2 regions of the Leucobacter sp. UCD-THU genome follow, and region 2 is predicted to be linked to the other one. Evidence: predicted binding sites of a transcription regulator. Region 2 holds the regulator's gene; the other holds the start of a gene.

Region 1 (8,727 bases), on a different contig from region 2:
GCGGAGCGGCTACGAGCAGAGCGGATCCTGCGCGGGCACCACGCCCTGCAGCAGGTAGGCGTTCACCACGTCGTCGATGCAGGCGTTCCCCCCGTAGGCGGTGTGCCCCTCTCCGCGGTACGTGACGAGCACGCCGGTCTCGAGCTGGTCGGCGAGCGACTCCGCCCAGCGGTAGGGGGTCGCGGGATCGCCCGTGGTGCCGACGACGAGGATCGGCTCGGCGCCGGCCGCACGCACCGGCTGGCGATCGGCTGCGCCCTGCACCGGCCACTCCGCGCACGACACGTCGCCGAAGCCCTGGAAGCGGCCGATGGTGGGTGCGATCTTGTCGAGCTCGGCGGCCTCGGCGCGCATGCGCTCGCGGTCGAGCTCGCCGCCCGGGTAGTCGAGGCAGTTGATGGCCGAGAATGCCTCGGTCGAGTTGCTCACGTACTCACCGCCGACGCGGTCGTAGTAGAAGTCGGCCAGCGAGAGCGCCACGTCGGCGTCGCCCTGGTCGACGGTGGTGAAGAGCTGGTCGAGGTAGCCCCAGTTGCTCTGCGAGTACAGGGGGGTGATGATCGCGGTGAGCATGGTGCCGGCCGCGAGCGTGCGGCCGTCGGATCCGGTGAGCGGGTTCGCGTCGACGCGGTCGAGCAGGCCTCCGATGACGCTCATGGCCTCGTCGACGCTGCCCCTGAAGGGGCAGTCGTTGCGCTGCAGGCAGTCGGCGAGGTAGGCCCTCAGGGCGAGCTCGAAGCCGCGGGTCTGCTCGCGCACCACATCGGGGAGGGTGCTCGTCGGGTCCATGGCGCCGTCGAGCACGAGACGACCCACGCGGTCGGGGTAGGCGTCTGCGTAGCGGGCGCCGATGTAGGTGCCGTACGAGAAGCCCAGGTAGTGCAGTCGGTCGTCGTCGACGATCGCGCGCAGCATGTCGAGGTCGCGCACGGTGTCTGCGGTGCTCACGTGCCCGATGAGGTCGCCGGTGCGCTGCTCGCAGGCCTCGCCGAATGTGCGCGACTGCTCGACGGCCGCGTCGATCCAGGCGTCGCTGCCGCGTTCGAGACCCGCCTCTTCGCCGAGCCCGAACAGGTAGTCGTCCATGCCCGCGGGATCGAGGCAGCGCACCTGCGTCGACTCGCCCACGCCGCGCGGATCCCATCCGACCACGTCGTAGGCGCGCTGCACGTCGGCCGGGATGACCGAGTCGATGTTCTCGGCGACGTAGTCGGCGCCGGAAGCGCCGGGGCCGCCCGGGTTCACGAAGAGCGTGCCGATGCGTTCGCCGCCGGTGGCAAGGTGCTTCACGAGGCGCAGTGTGATGGTCTCGCCCGCGGGATCGCCCCAGTCGAGCGGCGCGTACACGTCGGCGCACTCCATGCCGTCCCCGCACGACGCCCAGACGGGCTGCTGCGCGGCGAAGCCCTCGAGGCCCCCCGTGGGGCGCTCGGGCAGTTCGTAGCCGCGCGATTCGTCGCCGCGGAGCAGCGAGAGGATCGGCGTGCAGGCCGTGAGCAGCATCAGGGAGGCCGCGAGGATCGCCGCGCCCGGCGCTCGCAGCCCGGCTCGGCGGCGGGTCGCCCCCGCGGCGCTCATCGGCGGACTCCCGGCGCCCCGGCCGTCGCGGGCGTCACGATCGCCGCGAACAGGGCCTCGAGCACGAGCCCCGGCGTGATGCCGCGCGAGAGCCGCTCGCGCGCGGTCTCGACCGCGGTCACCATTGCGAGCGCGCGCGCGGGCGACCACCGCTCGGCGAGGCCCTCGATGCGCGCGCCCTGCTCGCGGTTGACGAGCTCGGGCGCGGCGCCGAGCGCCACGAGCAGCACGTCGCGGTAGAGCGAGAGCAGGTCGGTGAGGATGCGGTCGATGCCGTCGCGCAGGCTGCGGGTCGCGCGGCGCTTCTGATCCTCTTCGAGCGCTCGCACCTGCGCGCGCATCTGGGGCGGGATCGCGGCGCCGGGCGCGAGGCCGAGGCTGCGCAGCGCCTCGTCGCGCTCGCGGGCGTCGAGCTGTTCGGTGAGGGCCGCGGCGTCGGCCTCGGCCACTTTCACGAGGGAGGCGGCGGCGCGCATCGCGTCGCCCAGCGTCTCGATCGAGAGCGCCACCTCGATGGAGCGGTCGCGACGCGCCAGCGACTCGGGATCGCTCGCGAGCCGCCTGGCCATGCCGATGTGGCTCTGGGCGAGGCGGGCGGCGCGCTCGGCGGCGCCGGCGTCGATGCCGTCGCGCTCGTGCAGCAGCCGCGCGATGTCGTCGGGGCTCGGGGTGACGAGGCGCAGCGAGCGCGTGCGTGAGCGGATGGTGGGGAGCAGGTCGGCCTCGCTGGGGGCGCAGAGCACCCAGATCGTGCGCTCGGGAGGCTCCTCGAGCGCCTTCAGCAGCACGTTGGAGGTGCGCTCGGGCATACGATCGGCGTCTTCGATGACGATCACCCGGAAGCGGCCCTCGGCGGGTGCGTAGTGCGCCGTGGTGACGATCTCGCGCGCCGCCTTGATGTCGATGAGCAGCTTCTGGGTGGTGAGCACCCCGAGGTCGGGGTGCGTGCGCGCACTCACCTGCTCGAAGACCGCCTGCCGGTCGGCCTCGGTGCGCGCGATGAGGGCGGCGGCGAAGCGGAAGGCGAGGTTGGAGCGCCCGGATCCGGGCGGACCGGTGATGAGCCACGCGTGCGCGGGGGGCGCCGGGGCCGCGGGATCGGCGGCCTGCTGCAAGGTGCGCACAGCCTCAGGCTGGCCGACGATCTCTGCCCAGAAGTTCACCCCCACAGGGTATCGCGCGCCGCCGACAAGGAACTGCGGGGCGGGATGGGGCTCGAGCACGCTTTTCACCCTTTACTCCCGCTTCACCCGGCAACGGGTGAAAGGTCGGGTGAAGTTCGATGCTTCTCGCTCCTGTGCGAAAACTACGCGTTTAGTATCAATACTGGCGCTCAACCCAGTTCCCCCCGGGAAGACGCTAGCCTCTCCCGCCGGTGTCCATAAATCCAACGGGAGGGGTTGAGCCCCCGGCCCTGTCCCCCAGGCCGTCGGGGGCTTCCTCGTGCCCCTCGATGCCCTTCTGAGGGGCACGAGGCGCCCAGGCAGGGCAGTCGAGGCGTCCCGCTCCCGCACCCCCGCTCTCGCGACCTCGCAGCCCCGCCGTTTCATCCCTACCCGGGCAGATCGACGTAGGCCGCATCACCCGGCACCACCACCGCCGATCCGGCGCTGATCTCGGCGGCGAGCGCCGCGACCTCCGCGACCTCCGCCTCCGCGACGAGGTAGCGCTGCGCCACCCGATCGCTGTAGTCGGCGGCGCCGATCCCGTAGCCCCGGCGCCGCGCCTCGGCCTCGATCTGCGGCGCCGGCTCGTACCCGGTCGTGACCAGCACCTCCCTGCGCAACCCGCGGCGCAGGCGCTCGGCGCGCAGCACGGCCTCGGCCACCGCCGCGCGGTAGGCGCGGGTGAGGCCGCCCGCGCCGAGCAGCACTCCCCCGAAGTAGCGCGTGACCACGGCGACGACGTCGCTGAGGCCCGCCGAGACGAGCGCGTCGAGCATCGGCGCCCCGGCGGTGCCGCTCGGCTCGCCGTCGTCGTTGGAGCGCTGCACACGGCCGTCGGGGCCGAGCACGAACGCCGAGCAGTGGTGCCGCGCCCGCGGGTGCTCCCCGCGCACCCGGGCGATCGTCTCGCGCGCCTGCTCTTCGGTCTCGACCCGCTCGAGCCTCGTCAGGAACCGGGATCGCGATATCTCGAGCTCGGCGTCGACCGGCGCGGCGATGGTCTCGTACTCGGCGCTCATGATCCCATCCTGCCCGATCGCGGAGAGCGCGAAGCGAGGACGGGTACCCTGATCTGCATGGATTCGGTGCGACTCGACAGCTGGGTATGGGCCGTGCGGCTCGCGAAGACCCGCAGCCAGGCCACGGCGGCGTGCCGGGCCGGGCACGTGCGCGTGAACGACCAGCCGGCGAAGGCCGCGCAGCCGGTGCGGGTGGGCGACGAGGTTCGGGTGCGGTTGCACGGCTTCGATCGTGTCTACCGCGTGACGGGGCTCGCCTCGCGACGGGGAAGCGCCGCCGACGCGGCCCGCTACTTCGAGGACCTGACTCCGCCGGCCCCGCCGCGAGTGGAGCGCCCGGCCCCGGTGCTGCGGGATCGCGGCGCGGGACGCCCCACGAAGCGGGAGCGGCGCGAGCTCGACCGTCTGCGCGGCATGGAGCGCTGATGCTGCGGCACGACGAGTGGCGGGCGCGCGAGGCCGCCCATCAGCTGCGCGCCGACGCGCTCACCGCGGCGCACCGAGCACGCAAGCAGCGCGGGGAGCGGCACCCGGTCGAGGATTTCCTCTGGACCTACTACTCGGTGAAGCCGGGCGAGCTGCGGCGGTGGCATCCGGGCGCCGCGGCGGTGCTCGAAGGCGGGGCTCGGGATCGCGCCTCCTGGAAGTACTACGCAGTCGTCGGCCGCTCGAACGGCACGCGCACGGCGGCGGGCGCACGACCGGCGGGCGCACGACCGGCGGGAGGGACGCGCAGCTCGGCAGGCGCGCCCCCGGTCGCCGATGACGGGCACGGTGACGACGCCATCGTCGACGCCGCCGCGTTCTTCGCGAAGCGCGGCGGCACGGTCGACTACGTCGAGACGCTGCTGCGGCAGACGCTCGACCGCGCGCCGCGCTTCGGCTGCTTCGGCCTGCACGAGTGGGCGATGGTCTACCGCATGACCCCCGAACAGCTGCGGCACACGGCGCTGCCGTTGCGGATCGGGCACGCGGCCACCGACCTCGTGGTCGAGAGCCACCTGATCGGGTGCACCCACTTCGACGCGTTCCGCTTCTTCACCGCCGAGGCCGCGCCGCTCAATGCGGTGCAGCCCACTCGCGAGACGCAGCCCGAGCTCGAGCAGCCCGGCTGCCTGCACGCGGGCATGGACGTCTACAAGTGGGCGGCGAAGCTCGGCCCGATCGTGCCTGGAGAGGTGCTGCTCGACGCCTTCGAGCTGGCGCGCGACATCCGCGAGGTCGACATGCAGGCGTCGCCCTACGATGTGACCGGTTTCGTCGGAGCGTCGGGGGCGCCGCTCGTGCCGATCCCGATCGAGGCGGCCGACGGGAAGCGGGAGTATGCGCGCCGACAGCGCGGCTTCGCCGAGCGCGGGAACGTGCTGCGGCTGCGGGTGCTGGAGGCGATCGCGGAGGCGCGCGCGGCGTCGGCCGCGGGCGAAGCGGGAGTGCGGTCGGCGGCCTGAGCCCTGCGTGCCGACCGCGGTCCGCAGCCCCGCAGTCCGCGCTGATCGAGGTGCCGTCGGCCGGCCCGCCCCGAGCCTCGTACGTGGAGCCGCTCGGGTCGCGCCTCAGAAGAGGGTGGGCGCGGGCGCGCCGGGGGTGGCGAGCGCGTCGAGGGGCATCGGCCGGGCGGCGGCGCCGCGGCGCGGGTGGGCAGGGTCGCGGGGCGCGGCCCACTCGAGGCCGAGGCGTCTGATGATGGGGCGGATGCGCGCCGCCAGCTCCATGCGGTACGCCTGCGGGGCGCTGCTGGCGCTGCCCGGGTAGAGAGAGCGGTAGGCGGGCACGAGCTCGGGGTGTTCGCGCTCGAGCCAGGCGAAGAACCAGGGCTTCACGTGCGAGCGCAGGTGGAGGGGGCCGTACATGACCGAGCGGGCGCCGGCGGCGCGGATGTCTCGCAGCAGGGCGCCGAGCTGAGCGGTCGAGTCGGTGAGGTGCGGCAGCACCGGCATCACGAAGACGTCGGGCTCGAAGCCCGCGTCTCGGGCGGCGGCGATGGTGTCGAGCCGCGCCCGCGCGCTGGGCACGCCGGGCTCGATCGAGCGCTGCAGATCGGGATCGGCGACGGCGATCGACATCGACAGCGCGACGGGAGCGCGCTGCGCGGCCTCGACGAGTTGCGGCAGATCGCGGCGCAGCAGCGTGCCCTTGGTGAGGATCGACATCGGCGTGCCGCTGCGGGCGAGGGCGTCGATGATGCCGGGCATGAGCCGGTAGCGGCCCTCGGCCCGCTGGTACGGGTCGGTGTTGGTGCCGAGCGCGACGTGCTCGCCCTGCCAGCCGGGTTTGCCCAGCTCACGGCCGAGCACCTCGGCGATGTTGACCTTCACCACGATCTGCGAGTCGAAGTCGCGGCCGGTGTCGAGGTCGAGGTATCGGTGGGAGCCCCTGGCGAAGCAGTAGACGCAGGCGTGGGAGCAGCCGCGGTAGGGGTTGATGGTCCATGAGAACGGCATCGAAGACGAGGCGGGCACCCGGTTGAGCGCGCTCTTCGCGATCACCTCGTGGAAGACGAGCCCGGCGAACTCGGGGGAGCGCACTGTGCGCAGGTGCCCCGGCACCGCGGCGACCTCGCCGAGACCGAGCCCGGGCAGCGCCGTCTCCGACGTTGCATCGACCCGCTGCCCGCTCCATCTCATGGATTCATTCGAACATATGTTCGAATGAATCGCAAGACTCGATTGCGCGCGCGGCTCGCAGGGAAACCCTCGGCGCATCGCTCCGTGCGCTTCCCCGGAGCCCGCGACGCCCGGCGCCGCAGGCCGGAGTCAGCGCTCGGAGGCGATGTGCTGGTGGTGCCGGATCACCTCGGCCACCACGAAGTTGAACCACTTCTCGGCGAACTCGGGATCGAGGTGGGCGTCTTCGGCGAGGGAGCGCAGGCGCTCGATCTGCCGGGCCTCGCGACTCGGATCCGACGGCGGCATGTCGTGGTCGGCCTTCAGGCGGCCCACCTCCTGGGTGCAGCGGAAGCGCTCGGCGAGCATGTGCACGAGCGCCGCATCGATGTTGTCGATGCTCGAGCGCAGCGCGGCCAGGCGCTCCTGCGGGGTCGGATCGCTCATGGGTTGCTCCAAATCGTCGTTCCGCGTGGTGCGGCTGCTTGCTGCCGGGGAGGCGGGGCCTCGACCCCGAGGGGAGGAGCCGCAGGATCTCACGCGCCCGAGGATCCCGCGACTCCGCTCAGGACGACGGCCTCAGTCGAGCAGATCGTGGAGAACCACGACCTGCTCGCGCTCCGGGCCCACGCCGACGGCCGAGATGCGGGCGCCGCTCATCGCCTCGAGGGCGCGGATGTACTCCTGCGCGTTCTTCGGCAGCTCCTCGAAGCGGCGCGCTCCCGAGATGTCCTCGGACCAGCCGGGGAACTCCTCGTAGATCGGCTTCGCGTGGTGGAAGTCGCTCTGATTGACGGGCATCTCGTCATGGCGCACGCCGTTCACGTCATAGGCGACGCAGACCGGGATCGTCTCGAGCCCCGACAGCACGTCGAGCTTGGTGAGCACGAAGTCGGTGACGCCGTTGATGCGGGCCGCGTAGCGGGCGATGGGGGCGTCGTACCAGCCGCAGCGGCGCGCGCGCCCCGTCGTGGTGCCGTACTCGTGGCCGACGCTCGCCAGGTGCTCGCCGAACTCGTCGAAGAGCTCGGTGGGGAACGGGCCGGCGCCCACGCGCGTGGTGTAGGCCTTGACGACCGAGATGACGCGGTCGAGCTGGTGGGGCGGCAGACCCGATCCGGTGCTCGCCCCGCCCGCGGTCGCGTTCGAGGAGGTCACGAAGGGGTAGGTGCCGTGGTCGATGTCGAGCATGGTCGCCTGCCCGGCCTCGAAGAGCACGGTCTTGCCGTCCTGCATCGCCTCGTGCAGCAGCAGACCGGTGTCGCAGACCATCGGCTCGAGCATCTCGCGGAAGCTCAGCAGGTCGGCGATCACCTCGTCGGCCTCGATGGCCCGGCGGTTGTAGATCTTGACGAGCACCTGGTTCTTGAACTCGAGCGCGGCCTCCACCTTCTGGCGCAGGATGCTCTCGTCGAAGAGGTCTTGGATGCGGATGCCCACGCGGTTGATCTTGTCGGCGTAGGCGGGGCCGATCCCGCGCCCCGTCGTGCCGATCTGGCGCTTGCCCAGGAAGCGCTCGGTGACCTTGTCGAGCGTGCGGTGGTAGGCGGTGATGACGTGCGCGTTCGCGCTCACCTTGAGGCGCGACACGTCGACGCCGCGGCTGCTGAGGGCGTCGAGCTCCTGCTTGAGCACGCCGAGGTCGATGACCACGCCGTTGCCGATCACGGGCACGACGCCGGGCGTCAGGATGCCGGACGGAAGCAGGTGCAGCGCGTACTTCTCGTCGCCGACGACGACGGTGTGGCCGGCGTTGTTGCCGCCGTTGAACTTGACCACGTATTCGACGCGGCTGCCGAGCAGATCGGTCGCTCGTCCCTTCCCCTCGTCGCCCCACTGGGCACCGGTGATGAGCACTGCGGGCATCTCAGCCCCTTCCTTTGCAGCTGTGGCAGATACCGGCCCAGTCTACCCGGCACCTGTGGCGGAGGATCCCGAGGGCTCCGTGGGAGATTCGGCGTCGGTGAGACCGAGCCCGCGGATCCGGCCTCACGGACGCCGGATCTCTCGCCAGGAGCGGGTGGTGCTACTGCGCCTCGATGGCTGGGATCGCGCCAGGGTCGGCCCCGTCGAGGAACTCGGTGAGCCGGTCGACCTCGCTCTGCTCGCCGATGCGGGCCGCGGATCGGCGCAGCGCGTAGAGGGCGCGCAGCACGCCGCGGTTGGGCTCGTGCGACCAGGGCACGGGCCCGGCGCCGCGCCAGCCCGACTTGCGCAGCGCGTCGAGGCCTCGGTGGTAGCCGACGCGCGCGAAGGCGTAGGCCTCGATGTCGCGGCCTTCTGCATCGGCGCGGTCGGCGAGCACCACCCACGCGAGCGGCGATTCGGGATGTTCGCGCACGACGGCTTCGGGATCCGCCC
Region 2 (8,727 bases):
GCCGGTGCGCGCGATCAGTGCACCCGGGCTGCTGAACGCGTAGGCGAAGAACGCGGGCAGCAGCATCGCCGAGCAGGGACTGAGCAGGGTCAGGGCGCCGCCGAGGAAGGCGCCGAGCAGGGTGAGCTCCACCTCGCGCTACTCGCCGCGGCCCTGCTCGGCAGCGGCGACCGCGCTGTCGAGGAAGCCGCGGAACTGCTCGATCGGCTGCGCGCCCTGCAGCACCTGGCAGCCGTCGGTCTCGGCGAAGAACGGCACCGATCCCACGCCCAGCTGCTTGGCCTGCGCGCTGCTGGCGCGCAGCTCGGCGAGCAGCTCGGAGCTGTCGAGGTCGGCGGTGAAACGCGCGATGTCGGGCACGCCCGCCTGCTTCGCGTAGTCGACGAGCAACGAGTCGGTGATCTCGGGGCGCTCCTGGTGCATCGCGTCGTAGACCTCGAAGAGGTACTCGAAGTAGCGATCCTGCTCCCCGGCCGCGCGCGCGGCCACCGCCACCCGCGCGGAGACGTCGCCGTCGATGAAGTCGACGTCGTGCACCTCGAGTCGCACTTTGCCGGTGTCGACGTACTCTTCGATCAGCGTCGGCAGGGTGTCGCGCGAGAACACGCCGCAGTAGGGGCAGCGGAAGTCGGTCCACTCGGCGATCACCACGGGGGCGTCGACGTCGCCGAGCGCCATCGGGTCGTTCGGCTCGCGGCGCTCGGGCGCGGGGCAGCTGCCGGCTTCGCCGGGCTGCGCCGAGGCACCCGCCTCGGCCGACGCGCCGGTCGCGGAGGCCGCTGCGCCGACGGTCTCCGCGCTCTGCAGCTGCACGAGCTGCGAGACCGAGACGCCGCCGAGCACCACGACGAGCGCCACGAGCAGCACGACGAGGTTGCGCATCAGGCGGTAGCGCCGCTCGAGCGCGCGGCGGTCGAGGGTCTCGGCCGCCCCTCGCCGACGCGGGGCCGCCGCGACGGCGACCGGCGCCGGTTCGGCCGGCCCGGCGGGGAGCGGTTCGCCGGCCTCGACGGACCGAGCGGTCGACACCGAGCCCGACGCGTCGGCGCGTTGCGCGGTATCGGCGGCGAGGCCCTCGCTCGTGGGGGCGTCGCCCGCGCCCGGGGCGTTCTCGGCGTCGCTCGCGCCGTCGTGTTCGTGCTGAGACATCGCCTCGATCCTATCCGCACGCACGGAAGATAGCTGTCACTTGTATCTGAAGCGCACGCTCTCCGCGTCGAGGCGGCCGTCCACGCGGCAGGGCGGGCGTCAGCGCGCAGTCGGCGTCAGCGCCGCGATCGCCTCGATCACGGCGGTGGTCTCGCTCTCGGTCCCGGCGGTGATGCGCAGGTGCCCCTCGATGCCGAGGTTGCGGATCAGGATACCCTGCGCGCGCAGCGACTCGAAGACCGCTGCCGGATCGTCGAAGCCGCCGACCAGCAGGAAGTTCGCGCCGGACGGGTGCACCTCGTAGCCGAGCTGCACGAGTGCGGCGGCGAGCCGATCGCGCTGATCGCGGATGTCGGCGACGGTGGCGAGCATCTCGTCGGAGTGGCGTATGGCGGCGGTAGCCGCGGCCTGCGTGAGCGCGGAGAGGTGGTACGGCAGTCGCACGAGGCGCAGGGCGTCGATCACGGCGGGGTCTGCCGCGAGATATCCGAGGCGCACGCCGGCGAAGGCGAAGGCCTTGCTCATGGTGCGCGAGACGAGCAGGCGATGGCGGCCGGGCAGCAGCGCGACCGCGCTCTCGCGCTGCGCGTCGAACTCGTGGTAGGCCTCGTCGACGATGAGGATGCCGTCGAAGGCCTCATAGGCGGCGAGGATCACCTCGCGGTCGAGCGGCGTGCCGGTGGGGTTGTTGGGGCCGCACAGGATGGCGATGTCGGGCCGGTGCTCGCGCAGGGCGCCGACCACGAGCTCGGGGGTGAGGGCGTAGTCGGCGGGGCGCGCAACGGCGATCCACTCCGTGTCGGTGCCCGAGGCGAGCAGCGGGTACATGGAGTAGGTGGGCGTGAAGCTCAGCAGCGAGCGCCCGGGGCCGCCGAACGCCTGCAGAATCTGCTGCAGCACCTCGTTCGAGCCGTTCGCCGCCCACAGCTGCTCGACGGTCAGGCCATGGCCGAGATAACCGGCCAGGGCCTCGCGCAGCTCGGTGAACTCGCGGTCGGGATAGCGGTTCACTCCGTGAACCGCCTGCGCGAGCGACTCCACGATGTCGGCGACCACGCGCTCGGGGATCGGATGCGTGTTCTCGTTGACGTTGAGGCTCACCGGCACGGGATCCTGGGGAGCCCCGTAGGGCTGCTTGCCGACGAGGTTGGCGCGGAGAGGGAGATCGCTCAGGCTGGTCACCGCACCAGTTTAGAACCTCCCCGGGGCGCCGCCGGCTCGCGAGGCCGGCGCGCAGGGTCGGAACCTAGTGGGTGCGCCCGGGACGCCTTCGAACGCGCACGCTTCGATCGCTCAGGCTTCACACCCTCACGCATCGAGCTCGTCGGCCCCGAACACCGCGGGGCTGTCGGAGTACCGCAGCGGCACCGCGATCGCCTCGCCCGCCTCGATGCCAGAGCCGTCGAGCTGGTTGAGCTGCACGATCTCGGCGACCAGGTCGCGCGGGTCGGCCTCGGGGTCGAGCTCGGTCGCGAGCGACCAGAGCGAAGCACCGGGCTGCACGACCACGTAGTGGAACTGCTGGCCGGAAGCGCCCTCTTCCGACGCGAAGGCCTGGGGGCCCGCGAACGTCGCCGCCAGCGCGAGCAGGCCCGCGACCATCACGGTGGCCAGCGATCCGAAGACCACTCGCCCGCGACGCGTGAGGCGCAGCTTCGCGTTCGCCTTCGGGGGGCGAACCTCGTACGACTCGTGCTGCAGAACCGCCTGTGCGCTCATGGTGGTCTCTCCTGTTCTTCCGCGCCGCCGCGAGTATCACATCGGGGCGAACATCTGTTTCGAATATATCTTCGATGAATCGAAACCGCAAGCAAGATCTTCGAACACATGTTTCGATCTTTTCCGCGACACTCGAACACTTGTTTGGCGGTGTTCGAATGCAGCGGCTATGGTTTCGAGCAACGGCATCACTGAATCAGCAACCACTGACATTCATGGATCCGACCCTCCCGCCACCGCCCTCGGGCCTCGGAAAGGACAGCGATGAGCGACGCTCCCCACTCCCGGAAGCCCCTCAGCGAGAAGCAGCAGGCGATCCTCGAGTGCATCGCGCGCTCGGTCGACACTCGCGGCTACCCGCCCAGCATGCGCGAGATCGGCGACGCCGTCGGGCTCTCCTCGCTCTCGAGCGTCACCCACCAGCTCAGCCGCCTCGAGCTCGGCGGGTACATCCGCCGCGATCCGAACCGGCCCCGAGCACTCGAGATCCTCGTCGAGCTGGCGAGCACGAGCGCGGCCATCGCCGACGCCCCCGCGCAGCAGGTCGAGGAAGCCGCCTACGTGCCCCTGGTCGGGCAGATCGCCGCGGGCGTGCCGATCACGGCCGACCAGCAGGTCGAGGAGATCGTGCCGCTCCCCCGGCAGCTCGTGGGCGACGGCCAGCTGTTCATGCTGCGCGTGGTGGGCGACTCCATGATCGATGCGGCGATCTGCGACGGCGATTTTGTGGTCGTGCGCCAGCAGCGCGAGGCCGAGAACGGCGACATCGTCGCGGCGATGCTCGACGGCGAGGCGACCGTCAAGGTCTTCCGCCGCCGCGACGGCCACACGTGGCTGCTGCCGCGCAACAGCGCGTTCGAGCCGATCCTCGGCGACCACGCCGAGGTGCTCGGCCGCGTCGTCGCGGTCTTCCGCTCCGTCTGATCGCGCAGGCCGGGCCGGGGCCGCCCCCGGCCCGGCGTCGGCACGCGGTGGCGAGCGGCCGAACGCCGCGGGAGCGCCCGGCGCTGCCGTACCCTCAGCCGATCGGATCCGGCGTCAGCAGCTGCAGCTCGCGCAGCACGGCCAGCACCTGCTCGTGCCGGTTGAAGGTGTAGAGGTGCACCGACGGGGCTCCCCCGGCGAGCAGCGCGCGTGCGAGGTCGACCGTGTGCTCCACGCCCAGCTCGGGCGCGTATCCCCCGGCCTCCTCGAGTGCCCGTTCCAGCCCCTCGGGGGCCGGGCGACCCGCCAGCGACGCGACCTTGCGCAGCTGCGCACTCGTCGAGACCGGCATGAGCCCGGGCAGCACGGGGATCCGCAGCCCCGCGCTCTGGGCGTCGCCCACGAAGCCGAGGTACTCCTCGGCCCGGAAGAAGAGCTGCGTGACGGCGAACTGCGCGCCGGCCTCCTGCTTCTCGATGAGCCATTCGATGTCCTGCGAACGCGATCGCGACAGCGGGTGCCCGTTCGGGTACGCGGCCACGGCGGTGCGCCCGACGCTCGTGAGCGGCGGTCGCTCGGCGCGGGCCTCGGCGACCAGATCGACCAGCTCGAGCGACGACAGGGATCCCGTCACCGCAGGGTCGTGCTCGTCGAGCCCCCGCGGCGGGTCGCCGCGCAGGGCGAGGAAGTCGTGCACGCCGGCGTCCATGATGCGGTGGATCGTCTCGCGCACCGCATCGCGGCTCTCACCGACCGTGGTGAGGTGTGCGAGCGGCAGTGCGTCGGTGTGATCGCGCAGGTACTTCAGCAGGTCGAGCGACGCGTCGCGGTTGGACCCGTTCGCCCCGTAGGTGACCGAGATGAAGTCGGGGCCGGCTGCGGAGAGGTGCTGCACGGCGTGCCCGAGGGCGAGGGCGGCGGCGCCGCTGCGCGCCGGGAACACCTCGAAGGAGAAGCGGGCGCGGGTGGGCGCGCTGCCCGCGAGCGGCAGCGGGCTCACGACGCCGCTCCCGCCAGGGCCTCGGACGCCAGCTCGGTGCCCCGCACCCGAGCGGCGATCTTGGCGAAGGCCACGTCGCGGGCGAAGTCGGGCGAGCCGTGCCGCGGCTTCTCGTCGATGAGGTAGGGCGAGAACCCGCAGTCGTCGGTAGAGCCGAGCAGCTCGGGCGGCACGAAGCGCGCCGCCCGCACGAGCTGGTCGCGGATCTGCTCGGCCGTCTCGAGCCTCGGATGGGTGGGGTTGGTCACGCCGATGAGCACGCGCGGGGCGCGCCCGCGGGATGCCCGTCCGCGCAGCTGACCGCCGACGAGACGGGCGACACGATCCGGATCCTTCTCCCCCGCGGCCTGCACCAGGAAGTACCCCGCCTCGATCTGGAACAGCTCGGGGATCAGCTCGGCGTAGTCGATGTCGGCGCTGTGCGCCGAGTCGTTGTCGTTGCCGGGGCAGGTGTGCACGCCCACCGCGGCGCGCTGCCGCGGCTCGAGGCGATCCAGCACCCGGTTGATGAGCTCGATGAAGCCTCCCAGCGCTTCGGGGCCGGCCCACGGGGCGCGCAGATCACGGCGCAGCGCGAGGCGCCCCTCCGTGAAGTCGATCGTGACGCGGGAGGCGCCCGCGGCGAAGCAGCGCGCGATGTCGTCGGCGCAGCCGTCGACCACGTCGTTCAGGAAGTCGTCGCGCGAGTAGTCGCCGAGGCCCGCATCGGGCACCATGAGCGACAGCATCGACGGCGAGATCACGGCCTGCTTGAGCGGCAGGTCGGTCAGCTCGCGAGCCGCCGACACGTCATCGGCGGCCCACGCGCGGAAGGCGAACGGTGCGCTTGCGAGGCTCGGGATCACCCGGTGGTGGCCGTCGGCGAACACCGCGAAGACCGGCCCTTCCTCGACCTCGTCGGTGCCGAGCGGATAGCTCGCGAAGCTGTGCCTGCGCTGCTCGCCGTCGGAGATGATCGGCGAGCCGGTCGCCGCCAGGCGGTCGAGGGTGTCGCGCACCGCGAGATCCTGCTCGGCGCGCAGCTGGGCCTGCGAGGCGAGCCCCGTCTCGGCGTCGAGCACCGCGCGCTGCAGCCGCGCCGGGCGCGGCAGCGAGCCGACGGGCTCGGTGGGGAGCCGATCGCTCGGCCAGGGCGCCGCCGCACCGGGCTGCGGCGCCCGCGAGTCGGGCAGCGTCACACCGCTCCTTCGCGCACCGCCTGAGCCGCCCGCACGAGGTTCGTGAGGCTCTCCACGGTCTCTTCGTAGCCGCGCGTCTTGAGCCCGCAGTCGGGGTTCACCCACAGCTGCTCGCCGGGGATGCGGCTCGCGGCGATGCGGATCAGCTCGGTCTGCTCCTCGACGCTCGGCACGCGGGGCGAGTGGATGTCGTAGACGCCCGGGCCGATGCCGCGCGAGTAGCCGTGATCACCGAGGGGCTCGACCACGTCCATGCGGCTGCGGGCCGCCTCGATCGAGGTCACGTCGGCGTCGAGGCCGTCGACCGCGTCGATGATCTCGCCGAACTCGGAGTAGCAGAGGTGGGTGTGGATCTGCACCTCGGCGGCCGCCCCGCTCGTCGCGAGACGGAACGACCCCACCGACCAGTCGAGGTAGGCGGGCTGGCGGTCGGCGTCGAGCGGCAGCAGCTCGCGCAGCGCCGGCTCGTCGACCTGCACGATCTTGATGCCGGCCTCGACGAGATCGTCGATCTCGTCGCGCAGCGCGAGCGCCACCTGGTTCGCGGTGTCGGCGAGCGGCTGGTCGTCGCGCACGAACGACCAGGCGAGGATCGTGACGGGGCCCGTGAGCATGCCCTTGACGAGGCGATCGGTGAGCGACTGCGCGTAGGCCGACCACGCGACCGTCATGGGGGCGGGCCGCGAGACGTCGCCCCACAGGATCGAGGGGCGGGTGGCGCGGGTGCCGTACGACTGCACCCAGCCGTGCTCGGTGACCGCGAAGCCGTCGAGCAGCTCGGCGAAGTACTGCACCATGTCGTTGCGCTCGGCCTCGCCGTGCACGAGCACGTCGAGCCCGATCTGCTCCTGCAGCCGGATGACGCGCTCGATCTCCTCGCGGAGGAAGCCGTCGTAGGCCTGCTGGTCGATCTCGCCGCGCGTGAAGGCGGCGCGGGCCTTGCGGATCTCGGTGGTCTGCGGGAAGGAGCCGATCGTGGTGGTCGCGAGGCTCGGGATGCCGAGCGCGCTCTGCGCGTCGCGGCGGTCGCCCTCGGAGGCGCGGCTGCGATCGGCCTCGCCGACGGCGGAGACGCGATCCCGGACGCCGTCGACGCGAACGCCGGGGGCCGATGCGCGGTCCGCGAGCACCCGGTCGACCTCGGCCAGCTCGGCCTCGATGGCAGCGGAGCCCTCGGAGAGGCCGCGGGCGAGGATCGCCACCTGCTCGACCTTCTGGTCGGCGAAGGCGAGCCACGACTTCAGGCGCTCGTCGAGCTTGGTCTCGTCGTTCACGTCGTGCGGCACGTGCTGGAGATTGTTGGAGGTGCCGACGACCACGGCGATGCCCGAGCGCTGCAGAGCCTCGGCGGTGCCGAACGACTGGCGCAGATCGGTGCGCCAGATGTTGCGGCCGTCGACGACACCGGCGACCAGCTGCGTGCCCTCGAACGCCCGCGCGAGCTCGCCGGAGTCGTGGGCCTCGATCGGCAGTGTGCCGCGCACGAGGTCGGCCTGCACCGCCTCGACGGGCAGCGCGCCAAGGCGCAGGAGCGCGCCGGAGGAGTCGCCGTAGGGCGCGGTCAGCAGGATCTGCGGACGCTGCGCCGCGGGCGCCGCGCCGAGCGCGCCGTACGCCCGCTCGACGAGCGCGAGGGTCTGCTCGCGCGGCACCGAGAGCGAGTCGGAGACGAGTGCGGGCTCGTCGAGCTGCACCCAGGAGGCGCCGGCGGCGGCGAGCGCGCTCAGCAGCTCGGCGTAGACCGCGACCGCCTCGTCGAGGCGATCGATGGGGCGGAAGCCCTCGCCGGCGTCGTCGGAGGCCTTCGCGAGCAGCAGGTAGGTGACGGGGCCCACGAGCACGGGGCGCGGCTCGACGCCCTGCTGCGCGGCCTCGGCGACGCCGGCCACGAGGGAGGCCGCGTTCGCCGCGAACGGGGTGCGCTCGTCGATCTCGGGAACGCTGTAGTGGTAGTTCGTGTCGAACCACTTGGTCATCTCGAGCGGCTGGTGGTCCTTGTCGCCGCGCGCGAGCGCGAAGTAGACGTCGAGGTCGCTCGCGCCCTCGCGCGCCGCGACGTCGGCGAAGCGGCCCGGGATCGCGCCGAGCGCGAGCGTCGCGTCGAGCACCTGGTCGTAGAAGCTGAAGCTCTCGGGCACCGCGCCGCCCGCTGCGGGCAGGCCGAGCTCGACGAGGCGCGAGCGGGTCGCGGCGCGCAGCTCCCGAGCCGTCTCGAGGAGCTCGCCCTCGCTCGTGCTGCCCTTCCAGTAGGACTCGATGGCCCGCTTCAGCTCGCGGCGGCGGCCGAGGCGCGGGTACCCGAGGATCGTGGCGTTGGGCAGGGGCGTCGTTGCGGACATGCGGGTCCTTCGGTTCGGGAACGTGGGGTGCGCGACCGGGTGCGATCCGCGCCCGGTCACCCACACGCTATCCCGCACCGCCGACGTGGAGTGCGCATGTTGCGCTGTATGAACTACGAAGTGTTACAGCCTTCGAGTCGGCGTCCGCCCCGAAGGCTCCGCCTACGCCAGGTACGGGTCGAGCTTCGCGAGCATCTCGCCCGTCACGTAGGCGCGCACCCGCGTGCCCTGCTCGACGTACTCCGTCGACAGCACGCGGTTGCGCTCGTGCAGCTCGGCCACGAGCTCGCCGCGGTCGTAGGGCACCACCACGGTGACCTCGCGATCCGGAACCGGCAGCGCCGCGTCGATCCGGCGCCGCAGCTCCTCGACGCCCTCGCCGGTGCGCGCCGAGACGAACACGGCGTCGGGGGCGAGG

What was found. The regulator LexA, encoded in region 2, represses DNA repair genes until DNA is damaged. The targets are predictions, from matches to a motif close to TCGAACANNTGTTCGA.
Region 1: H490_RS25295 (Rv2578c family radical SAM protein) is a predicted target of LexA. The motif match lies at 6,396-6,411, and genes of this name have one in related genera.

Annotation. Positions count from the first base shown of each region.
Region 1 is NZ_KB714602.1:446,229-454,955, reverse strand. It holds gene H490_RS25320 (alpha/beta hydrolase) at 10-1,578, opposite strand; gene H490_RS25315 (DNA polymerase III subunit delta') at 1,575-2,741, opposite strand; gene H490_RS25310 (YigZ family protein) at 3,131-3,763, opposite strand; gene H490_RS25305 (RNA-binding S4 domain-containing protein) at 3,821-4,189, shown strand; gene H490_RS25300 (hypothetical protein) at 4,189-5,211, shown strand; gene H490_RS25295 (Rv2578c family radical SAM protein) at 5,317-6,387, opposite strand; gene H490_RS25290 (chorismate mutase) at 6,517-6,813, opposite strand; gene H490_RS25285 (adenylosuccinate synthase) at 6,946-8,232, opposite strand; gene H490_RS25280 (DUF3151 domain-containing protein) at 8,393-8,727, opposite strand, start outside.
Region 2 is NZ_KB714604.1:10,724-19,450, reverse strand. It holds gene H490_RS27615 (cytochrome c biogenesis CcdA family protein) at 1-132, opposite strand, end outside; gene H490_RS0116280 (DsbA family protein) at 139-1,149, opposite strand; gene H490_RS27610 (histidinol-phosphate transaminase) at 1,249-2,331, opposite strand; gene H490_RS27605 (hypothetical protein) at 2,458-2,868, opposite strand; gene lexA (transcriptional repressor LexA) at 3,133-3,792, shown strand; gene H490_RS27595 (methylenetetrahydrofolate reductase) at 3,887-4,792, opposite strand; gene H490_RS27590 (hypothetical protein) at 4,789-5,970, opposite strand; gene metE (5-methyltetrahydropteroyltriglutamate--homocysteine S-methyltransferase) at 5,967-8,309, opposite strand; gene hflX (GTPase HflX) at 8,472-8,727, opposite strand, start outside.